Regions from separate parts of the Thermanaerothrix solaris genome, predicted to be linked through region 2. Evidence: predicted binding sites of a transcription regulator. Region 2 holds the regulator's gene; the other holds the start of a gene.
What was found. The regulator LexA, encoded in region 2, represses DNA repair genes until DNA is damaged. The targets are predictions, from matches to a motif close to ACNGAACANNTGTTCNGT.
Positions count from the first base shown of each region.

Region 1 (4,369 bases), 1.2 Mb from region 2:
ACAAATAGCCTATTTGAGTTCATGGGAGGAAGGAACCTAATTCAATCCTCTGAAACGAAAAAAAGCCTCTGCACTTATGTAATTTAAGTGCAGAGGCTTTTTATTATGGTGTTGGAGGTGCGGAAACGACCTCAATGTCAATGAAAATAGGATCACCGAAAGGAAGGTCGTTAGGATCAAACGCCTGCCAGGCACTACGATAGCGTCCTTCTTCGGATGGGGCCTGAAAGAAAATCCGCAATACGGCACGGCCACCACTGCGGGCGGGAAAAAGCGGTTGTTCAGAAGCGTTCGCGCCTAGAAGGGAGCCAGCAATTAGACGCAAATGGTAGCGGTGATCCCAATCACAGGTCCCGCTATTGATGACTTCCCATCTTTTATCAATGATGGCATTGGCTGGGACTTGTGATCCATCAGGGATGGTAAGATCGCTGATAAATGAGAGATTGTTTTCGCATTGACTTGTTGGTGTTGGCTCGATAGCGGGATTGTTCAATTGGGCTGGATTGGTCGGAATGATGGGCGGAATGAATGGGGTTGAGAGAGAATAATCAACGACGGAACGTTGCGGTGCAAGGTTTTTGCAACCTGTTAGAATCCCGCCCAGGAGGGCTAACAACAGGTAGAGCCGGTGGAGGTTGGGCATCGAAACCGTCTCGGATGACTGTTAGTGTTCACAATTCCTCAAGGTCAGCTTCCTCGGCCCCGCCTGCCAAAGATAGTGGAATCTCACCGCTCAGAGCCCGTTGACGGATGGCGATCTCGATCTCTTGGCATAATTCGCTATTTTGGCGTAAGAATTCTTTGGCGTTCTCACGTCCTTGACCGATGCGCATGTCGCCGTAGGAATAAAAGGCACCGCGTTTCTGGATAATGCCGTATTCAGTAGCCAAATCAAGAATATCACCAAACTTGGAGATACCCTCGTTGTACATGATGTCGAACTCGGCGGTTCGGAAAGGTGGCGCCACTTTGTTTTTAACGACACGAGCGCGGACACGGTTGCCGATTACCTCGGCGCCAACTTTAATGGATTGGATGCGGCGGATATCTAAGCGCACTGACGCATAGAATTTCAGGGCTAACCCTCCAGGAGTGGTTTCAGGATTGCCGAACATAACGCCGATTTTTTGGCGCAACTGATTGGTAAACACCACCGCCGTTTTTGTTTGGTTAATGGCGCCAGAAAGTTTACGCAGTGCCTGGGACATAAGGCGGGCTTGCATTCCCATGGTCGCATCGCCCATATCCCCTTCAATTTCGGAGCGGGGAACCAAAGCGGCTACTGAGTCAATGACGACCAGGTCTACTGCACCGGAGCGCACCAGTGTTTCAGCAATTTCCAATGCCTGCTCGCCAGTATCGGGCTGTGAAATGAGCAGATCCTCAATATTGACACCCACCCGTGCGGCATAACTGGGATCTAGCGCATGTTCCATGTCAATGTAAGCCGCTGTGCCGCCCATACGTTGGGTTTCGGCGACCAGATGCAGGCATAAGGTCGTCTTTCCCGAGGCTTCAGGGCCAAAGATTTCAGTGATCCGCCCGCGTGGGATTCCTCCCACACCCAATGCGATATCAAGTGACAGGGAGCCCGTTGGGATGACTTCCACGGTTAAGTGCTGGGCTTCACCCATGCGCATAATAGCGCCGTCTCCATAGCGCTTAATAATCTCGCTCAATGCCTTATCCAAAACGGCACGTTTAGCCTCGTCCATACCCGGATTGGAGTCAGAGTGACTGGGAAGGGGCTGAGCGGGGGGAACAGGTTTGCGCGGCATATCAATATATCTCCTCTCACAATGGATGGAATAATTATAAGCGTACTCGCCTAAACAGGGTTGCTTACATTATAGCACTTATGTTCGATTAGTGGTGAATCTATTTACCCAAAAACGAGGGAAAAAGGTTGCGGTTTAGAGTATTTGCGGTATAATCATAATCAATCCACGGGGCGTGGCTCAGCCCGGCTAGAGCGCTGCGTTCGGGTCGCAGAGGTCCCCGGTTCAAATCCGGGCGCCCCGACTGAAAAGGTATGAACCAATATGACGTAGCCCCTGCTTGAATCACCCGGCAGGGGATTTGTTTTTGGGTGCTTGAGGTGAGGAACCACTAGGTGAATGGGTTGGTTCTCAAACGAGATTAACCTATTCAACCTTTTTGGGGTTGCAATGGAGTGGATTGTTGAATGTCAGGTTTAGAGATTGTAAGACATGATGAGAAGTTCATTGCGGGGATACCAGCCGAGGGATGTCCAGAATGCAATCCCATCAGTGTTGTCCGTATAGACGAAAAGATGGGCTTTCTCGACCCCCATATTTTTTAGGGCATCTAGACAACGGGTTACTAAGGCTGAGCCAATGCCTTGACGGCGATATTCGGGATGGACCGCTACATGATACAAATAAGCGCGCCGTCCATCGAAACCACATAGCAATGTACCTACAACTTTACTTTTGTCTTTCGCAATCCAATTCAGGCCTGGATTGCGTTCTAGAAAATGGGCTAAGGATTGGGGGGTGTCGGTATGACTTAAGCCAACCCCAGGACTCGTTTTCCACAATGCGATAGCTTCTTCGCAATCTTCTGGTTGGAATGGGAGAATGGAGATCATGAGCGTTTTCCTATTTATTCCCCAATTTGCCATGAGAGTATCATCGCCCGTTGCTCATCAGTTTCTGGTGAAGAACGCCACCACTTTGCGGTTTCTCGGCGAAGGATTTGCAAACGTTCGAGGGCTGCAGGTCCGCTAAGGCCATGGCGTACCAGGTAACAGCCCACCACGGTTCCGGTGCGACCAACCCCGCCCCAGCAGTGTACGTATAGCCTTTTTCCGTTTGAGATCACATGGTCTATATGATCAAGAATTGCTCGCATTGTAACTCGGGTAGGTATACCGAGGTCAGGGATTGGATAGCGAGTGTAGCCTACTTCAAAGTTTCTCTTCTTGGCTTCTTGATAAAGCAGATTATGATAAGGCTCGAGCTCACCCTCCCAGGTCAGGTCTATGAATTCCCGAATCCCTATATCCAACAAGGCAATTAGGCGTTGCTGCGCGCGATTGAGATCTAGGTCACCCGGATATTCACCGGCGAGAAACTTATCAGGGATAACCCAATAGGCGTCAGGTAGAAAAGGCGTGAATAGAAAGTGAGTGGTCATCGGGATAGGTGGGATTTAGGAAGTAGATGAGAGTATAATTTCGCTAGTTTGGGCAGCCATATGTAGACCTACTTTGGAATTCTACCTCAAACCTGCAATCTGAGGATCGCACAAAGATGAACGCTCAACCTACTGACAATGTTCACTGGTTAGACCGGCCGGTATGGAAAGCCTTCCCCAAAATCCGTTGGGAGACGCTTCTAATAATTGTAATTCTGGGTTTGGCTCTCTTCACACGTTTTTACCATCTGGGTGACCGGGTGATGAGTCATGATGAGGTTAATCACGTTGTCCCTTCTTGGGAACTCTACATGGGGAGGGGGTATCGGCATGATCCGATTACCCATGGGCCTTTTCAGTTTCATGTCGTTGCTCTTTCCTATTTCTTGTTTGGAGATAATGATTTTACGTCCCGTATACCGGCGGCCCTTTTTAGCGTGGCAACCATTATGACGGTGATATTGGGGTTCCGACGTTATCTCGGACGAAATGGTGCCATCATTGCAGGGGTTCTCTTTCTGATCTCCCCTTATATGCTTTTTTATGGCCGTTACACGCGCAATGAGGCGTTTGTTGCCTTTTGGGGGGGTGTCACCTTACTTGCGGTTTTAAAATACCTGGAAGCCGGGGAAAGACGTTGGCTATACATTTTAACTGTAGTAACTGCGTTACAGTTTGCGACCAAAGAAACAGCCTTTATTTATACCGCCCAATTGCTTCTCTTCTTGGCAATCCTATTCATGTTAAGAAGTGTACGCTTCCCCTGGCCGGAAGCACGCAAACACTTTTTGTTTAATTTGGCTCTAGCCGGGGCTTTGTTTGTCCTCGTTCTGGCAATCGTTTTAGCCGGGTGGAATGCCATTGCGAATCGTTCTGGTGTGCCAGCAGAGGCGGGTGGGGTAAACCCGCTTCAGATCATCGAAGCCGGTTTAGCGGTAGTGGCGGTGGTTTTAGGGGGTATGGCCGGAGTTATTTTGCTGCGCGAGGTGGGATGGGAATTTTTGAAGCAAGAACGAAGCCTGGATATGCTTCTCTTGATCGGTACGTTGATTTTGCCTCAATTGACGGCCTTTCCGGTCAAGATTTTTGGGGTACTTTTAGGGCAAAATTGGAATCCCCTGGATTACTCATCGGTAGGGATTCTGCGTAGTGGCATTGTGTTACTGATTTTAACCTTGGTCGCTTTGAGCATAGGCCTGGTGTGGAA
Region 1 is NZ_JAUHMF010000001.1:276,191-280,559, forward strand. It holds gene ahcY (adenosylhomocysteinase) at 1-40, shown strand, start outside; gene QYE77_RS01320 (NBR1-Ig-like domain-containing protein) at 104-646, opposite strand; gene recA (recombinase RecA) at 675-1,718, opposite strand; tRNA gene QYE77_RS01330 (tRNA-Pro) at 1,951-2,025, shown strand; gene QYE77_RS01335 (GNAT family N-acetyltransferase) at 2,198-2,614, opposite strand; gene QYE77_RS01340 (protein-tyrosine phosphatase family protein) at 2,629-3,162, opposite strand; gene QYE77_RS01345 (flippase activity-associated protein Agl23) at 3,279-4,369, shown strand, end outside.
Region 1: the regulator LexA is predicted to act here: its motif matches at 1,853-1,870, upstream of recA (recombinase RecA).

Region 2 (4,369 bases):
AGGGAATATCCCCTACCAATTAGAGGTGCTCGACGGCGGCAGTACCGACGCTCGCGCGATTCAATTGGTACGCGCCGGCGTGCCCTCAGGCTGTCTCTCTATCCCCTGCCGCTATATTCACTCTCCCTCCGAGATGGTGGATTACGACGATGTCCAAAACGCGGTAGCATTGTTAGTTGCCTTGCTTTCCAACCCAATTTCCTTGAGTTGAACCTTTTCAGGCAATACATAGAGGTTGGGTGCGCAATGCGGCGCTGGCTGTCCTGGTTGATCATCGGCATGATGGGGTGGGTACTGGCTGCCTGCCAAGAGCTTCCTTGGGCGTTTCTTAATCCGTCCGGTGCCAGTCCTACCCCATCACCACCCGTAGCACCAACTCACACTGAGGCACCCAACCCAACCGCTACGCCAGCAGCCACTGCCCCGGCGGTCATCACGCTGTGGCTTCCACCTCAATTTGATCCTGCCAACGAAACACCTGCAGCGCAACTGCTGCAACAGCGCCTGCTTCAATTTATGAGCGAAAACCCAGGCGTGATCGTCAAAGTGCGTGTGAAAACCAGTAGCGGGCCGGGCGGATTGCTGGATTCGCTAGCCGCTGCCTCCGCCGCTGCCCCCGCCGCCGTGCCCGGCGTCGTGGCTCTCAGCCGCGCTGACCTAGAAAATGCCGCGTTGAAAGGATTAATCTACCCCCTTGATGATGCCTTTCCCCAAGGGTTAGATCAGGATTGGTTGGGTTACGCCCGCAGTCTTGGCACCATCCAGGAGCGCCTTTTTGGATTACCCTTTGCCGGTGACGCTTATGCTCTGGTGTACCGCCCTGCAGCGCTGGGCTCTCCACCCACCTCATGGGAAGATCTGCTTGTTCGCGGACGTGCTATTGCCTTTGCTGGCAACGACGCCCTGACCACCCTGGTGCTTTATCTCGGCGCCGGGGGGAAGGTACAAAACGGCCAAGGCTTACCCACTTTGGAGCAGGAAGCCCTGGTCGAAGTTTTTACGTTGTACGCAGAAGGTGGACGACGTGGGGTATTTCCTAACTGGGTGACGACCCTGCAAAGCGATGGTCAGGTCTGGCAGACGTTTCTCGAACGCCGCGCTGACGGAGCATTAACCTGGAGTTCCAATTACCTCACCGATTTGCCTACCGATGCGGTCATCCATCCCATCCCCGCCCTCAACGGCAACGCCTATACCCTCGCCAACGGCTGGGTATGGGCAATTTCCGATCCTGATCCCCAACGGCGTGTTCTCAGCACCCGCCTGGCGGCTTATTTGAGCACTTCAGAGTTTCTGGCAACCTGGACCCAGGCCGCAGGCTACCTGCCCACGCGGTTAAGTGTCCTCAACGCCTGGAACGATGCCAATCTGCGCGATGCACTCAGCCAGATTATTCTAAGCGCGCACATTTTACCCCCCAATCCGGTCTTGGATAGCCTACGCCCGGTGCTTTCCTTTGCCACCCAACAAGTGCTCAAACAACAAACTGACCCCCTCTCCGCGGCCAGCGCTGCCGTGGAACAACTTCGCCGACCCTAAAACCGGATGATGAACCGTCAAACTTTGCGTTCCTTATATCCCCATCTGCGTTTTGGCAGTTATATCCTCCTCATCCTCGCCTTTCTCATTGGGGCGCAGGCTTGGAAAAGCCCTCAATCATCCTCTTCCCTGACCATTACCCTTACCCCCACACTTGTGGCGACCCCAACACCAGTGGTAATCACGGAAGATCAGGGCGAACCTATCGCCACCCCTCTGCCGGCGGAATTATTAGAAAATGCTACCCAAACGAACGGCATTATCTTGGGAAGCGCCATCCTGGTGCTCATTGTGATCGGAGGCACGTTGAGTGTTATTCTACGCCGCCGAGATGATCGCGATGACCCCCCACCGCCTGAACTTTAAGTTGGGGTTCACTGGCGATATTTGCGAATCACCATCACCACTTTGCCCTGAATGCGAATGGGGCGATTTTCGACTTTGATCGGCTGCATAGTCGGATTGGCCGGGCGCAGGGTGATACTGCGTAACCGACCGTAACGGTCATATTCGGGTTCATAGTATTTCAACGTCGTTTCGTTGGTATCGTCAAACCACACCGCCACCATATCGCCTTTATTGGCATCCTGGGCATATTCAATCAAGACAATATCACGGTCATAGATCAGAGCATCAATCATGGAATCGCCCTGAACTTCCAACGCATAAACGTTTTCGCGTGGCACCCGGGCCGGAAAATCGGTGGTGGCGACGTGAACCATTTCATAATCTTCGGTGATATCCTGGGGTACGGCTGGTAAAGGTGAACCGGCTGCAATGCGCCCAATGAGCGGAAAGGCCAGAAAATCATCCCGCCACGATGGTAAGGAGAGCGTTCGCCGGCCATCCCCTTCCCCGGGTAAGGTCCGTAACACGCGAATTCCGCGCGAAATAGACCTTTCGCGTTGGATGAATTTCAGCGTTTCGAGTTGGTTGAGATAATAATTGACCAGCGAGGTGGAATCCACGCCTATGGCATCGCCGATTTCTCGAATGGAGGGTGAAAAACCATTTTGGCGCTGATATTCCACGATAAATTGCAAAATGCGCTTATGCCGTTCGCTGAGCCCGTTTCTGGGTCTGACCATGGCCCTTCCTCCTTGGGCGCAAATATTGATCGCCTGTTCTACTTTATTTAGCCCTATTATAGAGGAACGAATGTTCTATGTCAAGCACTTTGACATTTTTTAAGATTGGGTGGGGTGGCAATAACACGCCACCCCACCTTCAAACATGTTCTCATTCTTCCTCGCGCTCACGCAGGTGGGGGAAGAGAATCACCTCGCGAATCGAGCGCCGGTCGGTCAAAAGCATGACCAGGCGATCAATCCCCATCCCAAATCCCCCATTCGGGGGCATGCCGTAGGCCATTGCCCGCAGATAATCTTCATCCATGGGATGGCGATCTTCATCCTCGGCTTCGTAGGTGCGGCCCATTTCGAGGAAGCGCTTTTCCTGTTCCAACGGGTCATTTAATTCCGTAAAGGCATTGCAAAGTTCCATGCCCCCCACATACCCCTCAAACCGCTCAACCGTATTGGGATCATCGGGTTTGTTCTTGGCCAAGGGCGAAATATCACGCGGGTAGTCATATACAAAGGTGGGTTGAATCAGATTGGGCTCGACGAAATCACCCAACATACCCTCGATCAACTTGCCGCGAGGTGCGTTGGGTTTCACGGCCAAACCCTTCTGGCGCATGGCATCAGCCAGGCTCTCGGTCGTGGGGTGTTGAGCAATGTCAATCCCCACCGCTTCGATCAACGCCTCACGGAGCGAGATGCGCCGCCAGGGGGGATTGAAATCAATCACATGACCGTTGAAGGTCACCTGACGTGTGCCAAGAACACGATCGCACACATAAGCCAGCATCTCCTCGGCGAGGGTCATCACCTTGAGGTAGTCGGCATAAGCCATGTAAAATTCGAGTTGTGTGAATTCAGGGTTGTGTTTGAAGGAAACCCCTTCGTTGCGAAAGTCACGCCCAATCTCATACACCCGTTCGTACCCCCCGACTAGCAAACGTTTGAGGTAGAGTTCAAACGAGATGCGCAGATACAGTTGCTGTTTAAGTTGATTGTGGTAGGTCACAAAAGGACGCGCCGCCGCTCCACCGTAGATGGGTTGTAAAATCGGGGTCTCGACCTCCAGAAAACCGCGCTGATCCAGAAACTCGCGTAAGGCGCGCACAATAGCCGCGCGTTTGCGGAAAATTTCCCGCACATCAGGGTTGACCGCCAAATCAGCGTAGCGTTGACGGTAACGCAATTCGGGATCGCTCAATGTGGCATGGCGGATGACCTGACCATCCACAACTTCGTCCTTCGCTGCCGGCAAAGGTGAGATGGCCTTTGCCAGCATTCGAAAATGGTGTACGTGGAGCGTGACCTCACCGGTGCGGGTACGGAACATCACCCCACTGGCTTCGATAAAATCCCCCAAATCATAATAATCGGTGAAATGCCGGATCTTTTCCTCGCCCAGTTCATTGACGCGAAAGAAGAGCTGGATTCGCCCCGCGCCATCTTCAATGTGGGCAAAAACCACCTTGCCCATGGGACGGATAGCACGCAGACGCCCGGCCAGTGTCACTTCCACTGGCGCCGGATCGGCTTGCTTCTCCGCCGCCTCGAAGGCCGCAATGGCCTCCTGTGATGAATGGGTGGGATTGGCACGCGTTGGATAGGGCTCAATCCCATTCGCGCGCAGTTCAAAGACTTTTTTCAAACGTATTTTTTCTAGTTCAGATAATTCCATCGTCAACCCTCAAACCAAAAGAATTTGCTCATAAAAAAGCCCCGCCCTTCTTTTTTTTGCGCTACGGGCGGGG
Region 2 is NZ_JAUHMF010000001.1:1,517,172-1,521,540, forward strand. It holds gene QYE77_RS06970 (M42 family metallopeptidase) at 1-211, shown strand, start outside; gene QYE77_RS06975 (extracellular solute-binding protein) at 247-1,539, shown strand; gene QYE77_RS06980 (hypothetical protein) at 1,549-1,905, shown strand; gene lexA (transcriptional repressor LexA) at 1,914-2,627, opposite strand; gene lysS (lysine--tRNA ligase) at 2,779-4,296, opposite strand.